Regions from separate parts of the Jeotgalibacillus marinus genome, predicted to be linked through region 2. Evidence: riboswitches for the same ligand, from Rfam matches in the RefSeq annotation. Region 2 holds a riboswitch; the other holds the start of a gene.
What was found. Region 2 has a riboswitch for thiamine pyrophosphate ahead of tenA (thiaminase II). Riboswitches for the same ligand answer to the same signal wherever they lie in the genome.
Positions count from the first base shown of each region.

Region 1: linked by a shared signal. The riboswitch ahead of thiC (phosphomethylpyrimidine synthase ThiC) and the one ahead of tenA (thiaminase II) in region 2 are both predicted to bind thiamine pyrophosphate.

Region 1 covers NZ_JBFMIA010000011.1:90,088-98,352, forward strand. Annotated here, with positions in the region: gene proB (glutamate 5-kinase) at 65-1,192, shown strand; gene AB1471_RS12235 (glutamate-5-semialdehyde dehydrogenase) at 1,227-2,489, shown strand; gene AB1471_RS12240 (dihydrolipoyl dehydrogenase family protein) at 2,535-4,031, opposite strand; partial or broken gene AB1471_RS18360 (IS6 family transposase) at 4,268-4,386, shown strand; TPP riboswitch at 4,579-4,693, shown strand; gene thiC (phosphomethylpyrimidine synthase ThiC) at 4,831-6,615, shown strand; gene AB1471_RS12250 (serine protease) at 6,637-6,804, shown strand; gene AB1471_RS12255 (hypothetical protein) at 7,102-7,356, shown strand; gene AB1471_RS12260 (right-handed parallel beta-helix repeat-containing protein) at 7,393-8,238, shown strand.
Region 2 covers NZ_JBFMIA010000017.1:11,996-20,260, forward strand. Annotated here, with positions in the region: gene thiO (glycine oxidase ThiO) at 1-1,109, opposite strand, end outside; gene tenI (thiazole tautomerase TenI) at 1,153-1,758, opposite strand; TPP riboswitch at 1,856-1,958, opposite strand; gene tenA (thiaminase II) at 2,407-3,093, opposite strand; TPP riboswitch at 3,219-3,355, opposite strand; partial or broken gene AB1471_RS13830 (Crp/Fnr family transcriptional regulator) at 3,600-3,978, opposite strand; gene AB1471_RS13835 (LCP family glycopolymer transferase) at 4,427-5,506, shown strand; gene argH (argininosuccinate lyase) at 5,627-7,018, opposite strand; gene AB1471_RS13845 (argininosuccinate synthase) at 7,015-8,226, opposite strand.

The DNA of each region.
Region 1 (8,265 bases), on a different contig from region 2:
TAAAGGACGACATACGAAGGAATATTTATCAGAAATATTTGAAATCAGGAGCGGGAGTGGTAGCATGACATCGGAAGATCAAAAGAGAGTGGTTATTAAAATAGGAAGCAGCTCACTAACGAGCCTCTCAGGTGATATTAGTAGAAGGAAGATGGAACGTTTAACAGATCAAGTCGTCCAGTTAAAAGATCAGGGACACGAAGTTGTACTTGTATCATCAGGAGCTGTCGCAGCTGGTTACCGTACACTTGGCTTTGTTTCTCGTCCAAGTTCATTACCCGAAAAACAAGCAGCAGCGGCAGTTGGGCAAGGACGCTTGATCGAATCATACGCTGAGCTATTTTCATCGCATGGCTATGCGGCTTCCCAAATTTTAATCACGCGTAGTGATTTTTCCGATGAAACACGTTACAACAATGTGAGAAATACAATTAATGTCTTGCTAGAGCGCGGTATTGTGCCAATCGTTAACGAAAATGATACGGTAACAACCGATCGCTTACGCTTTGGTGATAATGATACACTTTCAGCCAAAGTTGCCGGTCTTGTCGCATCTGATCAGCTAATCATTTTATCGGACATAGACGGCCTCTATAATGCAGATCCTCGTAAAGACCCATCTGCTGAACTTTTAAAAGAAGTAACGGAAATTACAGAGGATATTGAAGACATGGCGGGAGAACCAGGTTCAGCTGTAGGAACAGGTGGCATGCGTTCTAAAATTGATGCATTTAAAATATCGATGGCTTCTGGCATTCCCTCATTCCTCGGACGTTCGGGTGTTCACAATATCTTAATAGACGCTGTAAATGAAGAAGCTCGTGGAACGTATTTTGAAGTAAAAGAACCAGAATTAAATTTAAATCATAAACGTCAATGGATCGCATTTAACTCAGGTCCTGAAGGTGAAATACTTATTCAAGATGATGCGAAAACAGCGATCATTGATGATAAGGAAAACCTTCATCCAAGTCAGATTTATCAAGTTAACGGCTACTTTAAAAAAGGATCAGTCGTGCGAATTCTTGACTTAAATAAAAATAAACTTGGTCTTGGTATGGTGAATTACTCTTCTACTGATTTGAAGAATTTTCAGCGAGAAAACGAAGAGCAAAGCGATTCAACCGTTGCAGTGGTGCACAGCGAATCATTTGTCTGTGAGCTCGAGGTTGCTATACCGATTGGAGTTTGATCAAGAAAACACAAAAACTACAAGGAGTGATTAGGTGACGACAGTAGTTGAACCAGTACATATAAAAGAACAGGCAAGACTAGCACAAATAGCTTCAAAAGAACTTGGACTTTTATCAACAGAAGATAAAAACGCAGCGCTTCATACAATTGCAGACCATTTAGATGCGAATGTAAGTAACATTATGGAAGGTAACAACCAGGATTTAGCGAATGGACGTAAAGCTTTGTATGACGAGGCGTATATGGACCGTCTAGCTCTAAACGAAGCACGCATCAAAGAGTTTGCTGAAGGTCTTCGGCAAGTAGCGAAACTGGACGATCCAACTGGAGAAATCGTGTCACAATGGACACTTGATAACGGCTTGGATGTTCAAACGGTTCGTGTTCCGCTTGGTGTGATCGGCATGATCTATGAAGCACGCCCGAACGTAACAGCAGATGCAACCGGACTTGCACTTAAATCAGGGAATGCGATTGTACTAAAAGGTGGTTCGTCAGCGATTCACTCAAACCGTGCTATTGTAAAAGTGATGAAAGAGGCACTCATTTCAACGAAGATTTCTCAAGATGCCGTTCAATTTATCGATAGTACGGATCGCGTTGCCACTGAACAGCTTTTTACAATGAAAGAGCACATTGACGTGTTGATTCCAAGAGGTGGTGGCAAGCTGATCCAAGCAGTCGTTAACCATGCGACCGTGCCTGTACTTGAAACAGGTGTTGGGAATTGCCACATCTATATCGACAAAGGTGCAGACGTTGACAAAGCGATTAACATCTTTATCAATGCAAAAACAGATCGTCCGGCCGTATGCAATGCAGCAGAAACATTAATCGTACATGAAGCATTTTTAGCTGCTCATCAAGAGACGTTAATTGAAGCTTTCAATAAATATAACATTGGTGTATATGGTGACGACAAAGTATTGTCAGCGGTTCCAAACGCCACTCGTGCTACAGAACAGCACTGGGCAGAAGAATTCTTGAGCTTAGACGTTGCTATGAAAGTTGTTTCAACTGTAGATGAAGCCATTGCACATATTGACGAGTATGGTACAAAACACTCAGAAGCCATTGTGACTGAAGATAAAGAAACAGCTAAACGCTTTAAGGGACTTGTCGATGCAGCAGCAATTTATCATAATGCATCTACTCGTTTTACAGACGGAAGCGCGCTTGGCTTTGGTGCTGAAATTGGCATCTCAACACAAAAGCTACATGCAAGAGGTCCAATGGGCTTACAAGCACTAACAACAATTAAGTATGTAATGAGTGGAAATGGTCAAATCCGCTAAGGTAGATTTTCATAAAAAGAGGCAGCCATCATAGGCTGCCTCTTTTTATACGTCTTTTTTAGAAAAAGTAACTGGTGCTTTACCAGAAGATGTATGGTGTTTTTTTTCGGTAAGATTATATTTAATATCAAAAAATTTCTTTGCAAGTTTTGGTAGAGATCCGTCAAACAGTTTCTCTCTCCAATATCCATCAGCCGCACGTTGCAAAGCACCCGCTTTTGTTGGATACGGGTAGACCATGCGTGACAGACTGCCGATTTTTTTCTTGTTTTTCATTGCAAACACAACCAATTGCATCCACTCACCGGCTTCTTTGCCTGCTGCATGTGCTCCTAAAATTGTACCTCGTTTGTCCGTAATAACTTTAACAAAACCTCTTGTTTCATGTGATGTAATAAATCGATCGACCTCGTTTAAATGAGCACGGTAAACCCGGTAGTTAATACCGGCTTCTTTTGTTTCTTGTTCAGTCTTACCTACGTGAAACACTTCAGGTGAGGTGAAGGTTACCCACGGTGTTTTATCGTGATTCAGCGAGTTTCTAAGCCCAAACAACACATTTGAAACGACAGTTTTTGCTTCTTCACCAGCCGCATGTGTGAAAGGGAGGGTGTTGATCGTATCTCCAACAGCAAAAATATGAGATTGAGAAGTTCTGAACGAACGATCCACGTCGATAAAGCCTTTCACTGTTTGGACTCCTGCAATCGCTAATTCTAGAGAAGAAATGTTCGGTTTGCGTCCTGTGGCCACTAAAAGAGTATCCACTTGAACAGATTTTTCTGTAGCTCTACGATTTTCAACCGTTACGGAAATCTCGTCACCGCTCGCTGAAACTGTCTTCACAGTCGAATTCAATTCAATCGTCATCTCTTCTTTTAACACGTTATACATAAACTTTGATATATCTTCATCGTCTTTGGCGAAGATCTTGTCGCCGCCTTCAAACACCGTCACATAGGATCCGAGCCTAGCAAAAGCTTGTGCCAGTTCTAACCCAATTGTACCGCCACCAATGACGCCCAAACGCTTAGGCAATTCAGGCAGATCAAAGATCGTTTCATTTGTCACATACGACACACCACCCAGTCCATCAATAGGTGGAATAACAGGAGAAGAGCCTGTAGCGATAACTACTTTTTCAGCAAAAATGACTTCATTTGATCCAATTCGTATTTCGTGAGGAGATTGAAAGCTAGCACCACCGAAATAAAGATCCACACCTAAGTCTGTAAAACGTTTGTTGCTATCATGCTCTTGTATGACCGCTTGGGGTGATTTAACATGTTCTTTCACACGATCAAAATTAAGCTCACCTGATAAAGTAAAACCGAATGATGAAGCTGTATTTTGCATTGTATGTACGCGGTTTGCAGCATCAATAAGCGCCTTTGATGGTACACAACCATAGTGAAGACAATCGCCTCCAAGTGAATCTTGTTTTTCAATAAGTGCTGTTTTCGCTCCAAGACTAGCAGCACCTGCAGCAACTGTCATGCCAGCTGCACCACCACCAATAACAACAATTTGGTAACGTTCCATATGAACTACCTCCATATAAAGAGCTGAGATTTTTTTCATTTATCAACTATATGTAAAAAATTATTCGTTCCTGTTTTGATTACTATTCGCTCCGTCAATTCGTGTTAATAACGGCAATGGATCCGATTTTTTAACCCACTTAAAACAGCTCTCGTACGTTTGGTTTAACTTTATCAGAAAATAATCGCTTTGCAACAATTCAGCTTCAGTAAGTAGTATTCCAGGTGTAAACACGCTCCTTGGAGAGTGGCGTGGAACCGATACATATGATAAAAAAGGACAACATCATCGACAGGTAAAGTCTGTCCAAAATGAAGTTGGCTTCATTCATCAGTTGTTTGGAATTACAGCATAAACGGTCATCAGAATCGGTTATATGGCTCTATGTCCCTGCCAGAACGATTCTTGCACCAACACGTTTTGTTAATGCTATCGTATATCTAACATTGCTCTCTTCACATAATTTCTAAATACGACAATATTACTTTACTAAAATTATGTGTTTCATTTTAACCGATAATCATATACAATATAATCTAAATCAAATAGACATAACTAGGGGAGTCCAATAAGTTGGGCTGAGAATGAAACGCGTTGAAGTTTCTTGACTCTTGGGACCTGATCTGGCTCATACCAGCGTGGGGAAGTTAGCACAATCTTCAATGCAATACTACTTCTGCATACATATTAGCCGGTCTCACCATTTATGGGGCCGGCTTTTTCATATAGTTTTGCAAGCTTTTCCACTTGTTATGTTCTGAATCTCGTCCATTATGTTCAAAAAAAGGAGAGATTTATGATGTCAAAGACTTCATTACACGAACAAAAAATTTCCATCATGTCTAGTTTTCCAGGTAGTAAAAAAGTATATGTAAAAGGTTCGAGATCTGACATTAACGTACCAATGCGTGAAATTGAGTTAAGCCCGACAACTGGTACTTTTGGCGAAGAGGAAAACCTTCCGGTACGCGTTTATGATACAAGCGGTCCTTATACGGATCTAAATTATTCAGTTGATATTACAAAAGGTCTTCCTGCCATTCGAAGCCCATGGATTCATGAACGAGCAGATGTCGAGGAATATGAAGCTCGAGAAATAAAGCCTGAAGATAATGGTTATAAAGATGAAAATGATCCACGTGCACATCATAATATATTTCCTGGTTTAAAGCGCAAACCATTACGTGCAAAAAAAGGGGAAAATGTTACACAGCTTCATTATGCACGTAAGGGGATTATCACTCCTGAAATGGAATTTATCGCTTTAAGGGAAAATATGAAACCTGAATTTGTGCGTGATGAAGTTGCAAAAGGTCGGGCGATTATTCCTAATAACATCAATCATCCAGAGTCAGAGCCTATGATTATAGGACGTAATTTCCATGTTAAAATTAATGCCAATATTGGCAACTCTGCTGTTTCATCTTCCATCGAAGAAGAGGTTGAAAAAATGACATGGGCGACACGTTGGGGTACTGATAATATTATGGACCTATCAACAGGTAAAAGCATTCATACAACACGGGAATGGATTATTCGAAACTCACCTGTACCTGTCGGCACCGTCCCCATTTATCAAGCACTTGAAAAAGTAAATGGTGTTGCTGAAGATCTGACATGGGAGGTCTACCGTGATACTTTGATTGAACAAGCAGAGCAAGGTGTTGATTACTTCACGATTCATGCGGGTGTTCTTTTGCGATATGTTCCTTTAACAGCAAAACGTTTAACAGGCATTGTATCCCGTGGAGGATCTATTATGGCACAATGGTGCCTACACCACCATAAAGAAAGCTTTTTATATACTCACTTTGAAGATATCTGCGAAATAATGAAATCTTATGATGTTTCATTTTCTTTAGGAGATGGTTTACGGCCTGGATCTATTGCAGATGCGAATGATGAAGCACAGTTTGCAGAATTAGAGACTCTTGGAGAGCTAACAAAAATTGCTTGGGAGCATGATGTACAAGTGATGGTTGAAGGACCAGGGCACGTACCAATGCACCTAATTAAAGAAAATATGGATAAGCAATTAGAAGTGTGTAAGGAAGCACCATTCTACACACTTGGACCCCTTACGACTGATATAGCTCCTGGTTATGATCACATTACATCTGCTATTGGAGCTGCAATGATTGGTTGGTATGGTACGGCTATGCTTTGTTATGTAACCCCAAAAGAGCATTTAGGTCTACCAAATAGAGATGATGTTCGTGAAGGGGTTATTACTTATAAAATTGCCGCTCATGCTGCTGATTTGGCAAAAGGACATCCAGGTTCTCAAAAAAGAGATGATGCCCTTTCAAAAGCTCGTTTTGAATTCCGTTGGAAAGATCAGTTTAATTTATCTTTAGATCCTGAACGTGCAATAGAATATCATGATGAAACTTTGCCTGCGGAAGGTGCAAAAACAGCACATTTCTGTTCAATGTGTGGACCGAATTTTTGTAGCATGAGAATCTCTCAAGATATTCGTAATTATGCGAAAGAAAATAATCTTGATACGAAGGAAGCTATTGAAAAAGGTATGAGAGAAAAGGCTCAGGAGTTTAAGAAATCTGGGGGGAACATATATCAGTAATTTTCTTAGGAGGTTATGCGGATGAATGTCCAAAAAATTGAAGAAGAAATTACTCGAATGAAAACGAACCTTTCTTTTTTGGAAAAGAGTTTAGAAGAGATCCAACGAAATTGTGATCATCATTTTAAAGGCGATCAATATTATGAAAAATGTTTAAAGTGTAACAAAGTAAAAATATTATATTATTAGAGCAAAAAATCTATCAAAAAGGTAGCCAAATAACCTTACCTCTTAATAATTGTGGTAAGGTTATTTAATTTTTCTGTAATTCCCCATAGAAAATTATTTGCTATGATCTCTCAAAAAAACCTTCTTTATCTTTATTATTGAAATATTTTGTTAATTTTCCAAAAGATTGCGAAAAAATAAACAAAACCCCTCTACCATTCAGTTGGCGAAGGGGTTGTTTTTTGCATCAAGAACATATAAAGAGGTCTTCATCATAAAGTAGGAGTGAACAAAAAATAAAAACAAGAGGTGAAAAACATGACTCTTCCAGAAGAAAAAGACTGTTGTGCATGTATCGGAGTAGGCAAGGCACTTTGTTGCTTGGCACTATCGAACGCCATCATCATCTCCATAGCCTTGATCGTGATAGGTTTCGGTGAAATATGGTCGACCGTCGTTGTCGTCTCTGCGATTATCGTCCTGATTATCGGGATCATTTTTGCGGTGATTACCCTCTTTCTTATTGCGAAGTTTGTCTTCCACTGTTTGAAAGATAAAAAGCATCACTACTGAAACAACGTTTAGAAAGAAGTGTATGGAGGTGAGGGATTGAAAAATGATAACTTATTACTGAAGGCTATTCTATTTGTTAATGTTTTGAGACTGATTTTTTCAAGTGTTATCGCCTTAGTTATCATCATCGGGTTAGGGGTCTTTTTCTTTAACGAAAAAACACTCGTGGTGCCGGATGAATTTCCTACGATTCAGGATGCAGTCGATGCAGCCGTTCCAGGAGATACCATATTAGTAAAAGCGTCTGGTGGGCCTTATGAGGAAAGCGTCTTAATTACTACAGAAGATATTAATCTGATTGGGATAGGGAAAGAGAAGCCTGTAATAGATGGAGATACTGTGGTGGGGGGAGGCAATGGGATAACGATTGATAACACTTCCGGTGTGCTGGTGAAGAATTTTATTGTTCAAAACTTTGATTCTGTCAGAGGTATTTTCTTAGACAGTTCAAATAACAACATGATTAAAGAGAATATCGTTAATAATAATGAGCTGGGTATTCGATTATCTGATTCAAATAGCAACATGATTAAAGGCAATACCGCTAATGATAATAGCGGCTTTGATGGGATTTTCTTAAGCGGTTCAGATAACAACATGATTAAAGGGAATAACTTTAATGGGAATAATCGTTTTGGTATTTTCTTAAACTTTGGGACTAGTTCATCTAGCAACCTAATTAAAGGCAATACCGCTAATAATAATGGGAATGATGGTATTTTCTTAGATGCTGCTGCTAACAACAATAATGTGTTCTTTAATCGTGCGTTCGGTAATGGTAATGGGATGACTACTTTCGATATCAACGATCAAGATGCCAACAATTTCAAAGGGAATAAATGTGGAACATCGTTTGGTGCTAATGTGGACTGTGGGAATTAAGAGCCGAATGCGGCTCTTTTTCTGTAA
Region 2 (8,265 bases):
ACTAAACGATCTAATCGAAAAGGTGCCAAATTGACTGATGGCGTTTTTCCTTCAACCAAGTCGGCGATCACCTCACCGGTTATTGGAGCAAGTAAGATCCCATTTCTATAATGTCCTGTTGCGAAAAATAATCCTTTATATTCAGGGTGTTCTCCTAAATACGGTAACCCATCAGCTGTTTGCGGTCGAGTACCAGCCCACGCCTGCTCCCATTCTGCCTCCACAATAGACGGCATCAGTTTTTTTGCCTTTTCCATCAGCAAGGAGATCCCCTCTATCGTCACTGTTTGGTTAAATGTTCTCGGTTTAACAGTTGCACCAACGATGATTCTTCCACCTTGCTTAGGCACAAGATAACAACCATGTGAAAAGATCGTACTCGATAGCATCGGGCACTGTGTGACCACAGAAAAACATTCCCCTTTTACCGGATAGGTAGCTAGCTGTAATCCTGTTTCTGAGAGTAACTTATTACTCCAAGCACCACCTGCTACAACGACCTTTTCACTCATAAAATGACCTTCATTCGTCACAACACCCATAACTTTCCCATCTGAAATCTGAATGTTATGCACTTCCACAAACTCTTTGATAACTACCCCACGTGCCGCTGCAGATTTTAAGAAACCTAAAGCTAACTGAGGGGCTTCTACTTGCCCATCTTGTTCAATATGCATGGCACCAGTAACAGCATCAGACAATACTGGCTCTTTCCTTCTTACCTCTTCTCCTGTCAGCCAATCGGCTTGTTCCCCATGTTGTTGTTGAATCGAAATGACTCGCTTATATTCCTGCTGTTCCTGTTCATTTAAGGCAACCTTTAGCATGCCTTTATTTTTGAGCTCAATATTTATTCCACTCGTGTCTTTTATTTCATCTGCTAGTTTTGTAAACATCGCTCTACTTTTTCTTGCTAATTGAAAGATGGTTCCCTCTCCATCCAATTCCGCTTGAGCCGCTAGCATTCCCGCAGCAGCTCCAGAAGATTGACTAGCCAGTCGACCCTTTTCCAACAAAAGAACCTTTGCCCCTCTTTTTGCAAGGTTATAGGCAATGGCGCCTCCATTAACACCCCCACCTACTACGATCGCACCATACCTATCGCTCATCAAAATCACCTTTTCCTATAAAACTGTCTAACACATGCCATTGTTAGATTAACAACTTTCGATTATATTCCTTTACTGTTGCTAACGGATCCTCTGCTTCTAGTACCCCTGACAACACAGCAACACCCTTTGCCCCCGCTTCGATGACCCCCCTAACATTTGTAGGTTTTATTCCACCTATTGCAACGACTGGAATAGACACAGCATTAGCAACGATTGCTAACTGTTCTAAACCCCTTGAGACTGCTCCTGGTTTCGATTGCGTGGGAAAAACATGTCCAAAAATAACATAATCTGCACCATGTTCTTGTGCCATTTGAGCTTCTTCGATTGAATGAACCGAACAACCAACCCTTAAGCTCGCAAACTGTTTTTTTACAATGGCAACAGGTAAGGAATGGTAGGCTAGTTGCACTCCTTCTACCTTTAATGCATAAGCCACATCTATTCGATCGTTGATGATTATTTTAGATAACGGAACCCTCTTGTCCGTTAATAACTTCGCCATCTCGAATATCTCTTTAGCTGTTTTTGACTTTTCACGAATATGAATGGCATCAATATATGGATGGATCGAACCAACAATTTCTGCTAATTGTTCTGGCTTCTGCCTTCCTGTTGATATGACATGTAGCTTTTCTTTTCTCATAGACGATCTCCTCTAATGGAAAGCGTAGATCTTTTTTCAGATCAATAAAAAAACCACCCCAGCATTGGAGTGGTTTTTGGTTATATGTAAAAACTATAACTTACATTTTCCACTTCCCTACGCCAGCTCTAACTAGATCAGGTTCAAAGGGTCTGGATTATCTCCATCTCGGTCTTTAAAAGACTCCCCTAGTGTTTTTTTATTCTTTTGTATAAGACTAGAATAACATACCGCTATCATTGCTAAAAGAAAATACTAAAAGATTACTTTTCCTCACTAACAGTTGATGTAGATTGTATGTCACTATCAAATAATTCTTGCACCAGAACCGCGTCAGCGATGACAAGATAGTTTAGATTCAATGGATTGGTGATTACAATACTATACCAATTTATTTTACCGTCTTCAGTAGGCGCATCCTTCGAGAGAAATTAGTAGAAGAACATAACGGTATACGTCACGACAGCACGTTTTCTTAATCCTGACTTCTATCACCAGCTTATGGTTATCATTCTCAACTAAAATAATCAGGACACCTCAATGGCTAATCATAAACTTCAAGGTTAGTGGACAAAAAAACGGCATCTGCCACCGGATGCCGTTTCCCATTTTATTTATCTGGTATCCTAACCTCACCAAACGCTTTTTCTATTTGTGACTTAATGCATCTTCTTGGACTGGCCATTCCTCTAATTTGTAAGCCATTTCCCAAAACGAATATTCGTATTGACTACTAATCATAAAATGTTCTTTCATACGTTCAAGGTCCTCTGATGTAAGCGTTTCAGCAATCTTGTCTATTCTATTGATTTGTTCCTCGACTAGCGTTCTGAACCATTCCCCACCATATGCAGCGATCCACTCTTGGTAAATCGGTTCTTCAGGGGAACACGACTGAAGTTTCTCCCCAATTTCATAGTAAAGCCAGTAGCAAGGTAATATGGCTGCGATAATATCGCCTAAATGCCCTTGATACGCGGCACGATACATATGTGATGTGTATGCATAGGCAGTAGGCGACGGCTTGAAGTTCGCTTGTTCTTCTTCAGTAATTCCAAGACGACTTGAAAAGTTCTTATGTAAAGCTAATTCCGCTTCATACGTTCCTTGAGCATGAGCTGCCAAGCTATTTGTTGTCTCCAAATCGTTCGCCCTTGCCGCACCTAAAGCTTGAACTTTTGCAAAATGAGACAAATAGTAAGCGTCTTGCATGACATAATAACGGAAGCTCTCTAAAGGCAATGTCCCATCACCAATTCCTGTAACGAAAGGATGCCCGAAGCTCGCTTCCCAAATGTGATCTGATTCCTCTCTTAAAAGCTTTGAAAATGTCATTTTAGTAGCCTCCCCAATAATATTGTTTAACTCCCCTTACTTCCCCTGATCTATGGCAAATAAAAAACCACTTTCTTTACAAACGTTAGAAAGTGGTTGTATTGGAAAAATAATTAACATCATACTGATCCGCAACGCCACTTCCCTACGCTGGTGTAAACCAGATCAGGTTCTAAGGGTCTTAAAGCTTTACTTTAATCTCAACCTTTTAACAAGCAAACGATTTCCATTTACCTGTTGGAAGGTCCCCCTAGTGGAAGATATTACTATTCAATTGCAAAATAAAATGCTACATAGAAAAGCCATCCAGTGACCACTTATAAGTAATGTCGACAAAACCAATTGGTCCGAACGATGACTCAAACTGATTTTATCACAATTACTCGTACCTTTAAATACTTGTCAAACACGAAAGCAACAAGAACTCTATGAATACGTTAAACTGAGTCTCTCTTTCACGGCAATCTACGTCACGATAGCCTTGTTTGAAGGGTGCGAGCAATGGATTACGATTCCATTACTATTTTTCTATTAATTTGAATGTCATTTTTGTTCAGGCGTTTTTTAATGAACAGCATAACATAACGATCTGCCCCCCAATAGTAACTTGCTGAACCAACTAATAATAGAATCATTGCTACTGTCATTAAATTAGAATTTGTACTAACTGTTCCAGCTAACAAAAAATTAAGATTCATAAATGTTCCTGCAATTAAAGCCGGAGCCGTCAGACAACCTAGAATTAACCCAAGACCAACTAAAAATTCATCCCATGGAACTAACACATTAAATAATTCTACATTTGGTAGGGCGAAGTTTTGAAGAAATAATGCGTACCATCCCTTGAACGGCCAGGTTATCTCCACTCGCTTTTGCAAACGCTCCATTTTATTCATTTGTATTTGTAACATGGTCGTAACATGCCAGTTATATAATATGCGTATACTTGTAAGATCTACTTAGGTTGATAGAATTTACGAATAGTTAAACTCATATGAATAGCAGTCAAGCTATATGGAAAAAGGTCCTAGTAAAATAACACATAATGGAAGGAAGTCAATTTCAAAATGGACAAATCCCAAAAGCTCATATAAAATTTATGTTTAGGTTATAAGAGAAGAATGCTGCTCTTAGGTACCTCTTTGTTGTTAATATCTATTTTTATCATCCTAAATTCAAGATAAAGGGATAGCTATTGGAGTAATTCCCGTAACTGGCCTTGTTCTTCCATATAAACTACGGAGGAAGACAGTAGGGATTGTGTTAAACGTTCAGATTCGCACACATAATTTTTTATTCTACAAAAAAACATCGAAATGAGGAAATAAAACAAATGAAAAAGAAACTATATTGGACTCTAGGTATTTTCTTAGGAGTAGCCATTGTAATTATCGGTATAAACGCACTCTCTATTTATAACGCAGTTAAAGGGACTACGGATGAAATATATGTGCCTCTACCAGACAAAGACCAAGAGGCTATCACAACAACAAATAAAAAGTTAGAGAATAAGGAACCAATTACGATTCTGCTTATGGGTATTCATAAAACCGATGATGATGCGAGAGGACGAACTGATTCGATCATCCTTGCGACTGTCAACCCTGAAGATGAATCTGTAAACATGTTTTCTATTCCTAGAGACACCAGAACCGAGATTGTCGGGAATGATAGTGTTGATAAAATTAATGCCGCCTATTCTTTTGGTGGTACTCAAATGGCCATTGATACAGTTGAGCAGTTCTTAGATATAGACATCGATTTTTATATCAATTTACAAATGGAAGGTTTTGCAGATTTTGTCGATGCTGTTGATGGAGTTGACGTTGATAATGACTTTGAATGGTTCGATACACAAGGCCTTTATAAAAAAGATTATCTCTATAAAGAAGGAGAAATTCATTTAGATGGTGACCAAGCTCTTGGATATGTACGTATGCGTAAATTAGATCCACGTGGAGATTATGGAAGAGCAGACAGACAACGTCAGGTCCTTACTGAAATCATTAATAAAACAGCTAGCTTTTCTTCTTTTACACGATATCAGGATATTTTAGATGCAGTCGGAAGTAATGTGGAGACCAATCTTTCTTTTAGTGACATGCAGTATATTGCAAAAAATTACTATTCAGCAGGTAAAAATATAGAAAGTCACCAAATTGAAGGTGAAGACTTGGATATTGGTGATGGTGTTTCTTATCAGCAGGTTAGTGAAGAAGAAATTCAAAAATACCATAATATGATTACAAATCAGATAGATGATGAAACGAATTATGGATCAAATCAGATAGATGATGAAACGGATCATGAAACGGACCAACTAGATGATGAATGGAATTATGAAACAGATCTAGATAATGAAACGAATTACGAATCAAATCAGCTAGATGATGAAACAAATATATACCAATAGAAAAACTAAGCCTCCTATTTTAATAGGAGGCTTTTGTTGTCTTACTTATTATTTATAAATGGTTAGTTACAAACTATGAGTAACATTTGAACCAAAATAAAACTCTCACAAAGGAGAGTTTTATTTGACCGATGCCTTTGTTGCTAACCATTCCTTCGCTTTATCCAATTGCTTCGCAACTTGTATAAATCCTGTTCCACCGGCAGATTCACGACGTTTCACTGCTTGCACTGGATTAAGTATATAGTAAATATCTTCTTCTATCAGGATTGAGGCTTCTTGAAACGTACGAAGCGGCAAATCTTTTAAATAATTGCCTTGTCCAATACAAACTAATACTAGCTTCCCAACAATTTCATGCGCTTCTCTAAACGGCACACCTTTTGTGGCTAAATAATCTGCTAGCTCGGTTGCGTTTGAAAAATCTTCATTTACCACTTGTTTTAAACGCTCTTCATTCACCTTCATTGAATCGATCATACCAGTGAATATTTTCAGTGATCCCATTAGTGTGTGAACGGTGTCGAACATCCCTTCTTTGTCTTCTTGCATGTCTTTGTTGTACGCAAGTGGAAGTCCTTTTAAAACGGTCAACAAGGACACCAGATGCCCAAATACTCTTCCTGTTTTCCCGCGAACCAGCTCGGCCATATCAGGATTTTTCTTTTGCGGCATGATGCTGCTACCAGTTGAAAAGGCGTCTGACAACTCAATAAATTGGAATTCTTGGCTTGACCAAATGATCAATTCTTCAGCGAGTCTTGATAAATGTACAATCGTCATCGAGGCATTTGATAAAAATTCCACAATGAAATCGCGGTCACTCACAGCATCCATACTATTTTCATAAATTCCTGAAAAACCTAGTAATTCTGCTGAACGCTCACGATCAATCGGAAAAGTTGTGCCCGCTAATGCACCCGCTCCAAGTGGTGATAAATCAATTCGTTTCATCGAATCTTCAAAACGTTGATAATCACGTTCAAGCATCCAAAAATAAGCGAGTAAATGGTGTGCAAACGAAATTGGCTGTGCACGTTGCAAGTGTGTATAACCAGGTAATACCGTCTCAACATGAGCTTCCGCTTGTTTCGTCAAGGCTCCCTGTACAGCACGGATGAGCACTTGAATGTCTTTCACTCTAGCTTTTAAGTACAAATGCATATCCGTTGCGACTTGGTCATTCCGGCTTCTACCTGTATGAAGCTTACCACCTACTTGACCAATTTCTTTAATCAAGAAATGTTCCAAATTTAAATGTATATCCTCGTTAACAACTGAATATTCCAATTCACCATTCAAAGCTTTTTCCTTTAACACCGCGAGACCGCCTAAGATTTCATGTACTTCTTCGGCGGACAAAATTCCACATTCTCCAAGCATCGTTACATGTGCAACTGAGCCTTGCAAATCTTCCATCACAAGCTGTTGATCGAAGCCAATCGACGCGTTAAATTCTTCCACCCATTCTTCAGGTGATTGAGCAAATCTTCCTCCCCAAAGTTTACTCATGATACTGGCATCCCTTTTTTATGCACCATTGAGTGGACCTTTGTAGGTAGTCCCCAAAGCTTGATGAAGCCAACTGCTGCAGTGTGATCAAATTCATCGTCCACTGTATATGTCGCAAGTTGTTCATTGTAAAGCGAATTCGGTGATGTTCTGCCTTCAACAATTGCATGGCCTTTAAATAATTTTACACGTGCAACACCGTTAACATATTGCTGTGTTTCTTTTAAGAATGCTTGTAGTGCATGTGTTAAAGGTGAAAACCAAAGTCCTTCATAAATCATTTCAGTCATTTTCTTTTCAATGACTGGTTTGAAGTGTGCCATTTCTTTTACAAGGGTTAGATCTTCTATCTCTTTATGCGCATTCATTAACGTGACAGCACCTGGACATTCGTAAACTTCTCTTGATTTAATACCAACGAGTCTATTTTCAACGTGATCAATTCTTCCAACACCGTGTTTTCCTGCGATATCATTGAGCTTTAAAATCATCGTTGAAAGCGATATTTGATCACCGTTTAACGCAACTGGGACACCTTTTTCAAACTCAATTTCAATCAATTCTGGAGCGTTTGGCGTCGTTTCTAATGATGCGGTTAAATCGTATGCTCCTTCAGGTGGAGCTGCCCAAGGCTCTTCAAGTACACCACATTCGTTACTTCTCCCCCAAAGGTTTTGGTCAATGGAATACGGGCTGTTTAAGTTAACTGGAATCGGAATATTGTTTCGTTTTGCATATTCGATTTCCTCTTCTCTTGACCAACCCCACTCTCGTACAGGTGCAATCACTTCAAGTTCTGAATTAAGTGCTTGGATCGCTATTTCAAAACGAACCTGGTCATTTCCTTTTCCAGTACATCCATGTGCTACTGCTGTCGCTCCTGCTTGTTCTGCTACTTCAACTAACTTTTTTGCAATTAGCGGACGAGAAAGCGCTGATACGAGTGGGTATTTACCTTCATACATTGTGTGTGCTTGCAATGCCACTAAAGCGAAGCCGTGTGCAAATTCTTCTTTTGCATCAATGACATAGCTTTCAATCGCACCTACTGTAAGTGCTTTTTGTTTTACAAAATCCAGATCTTTACCTTCTCCAACATCCAAACAGCAAGCAACAACCCCGTAACCTTGATCCTTCAACCACTGAATGGCTACGGAAGTATCTAATCCACCAGAATACGCTAATACCACTTTTTTATTTTTAATCATATAAAGCAATCCCCTTTGTATTTTTATTTATTTTATTGT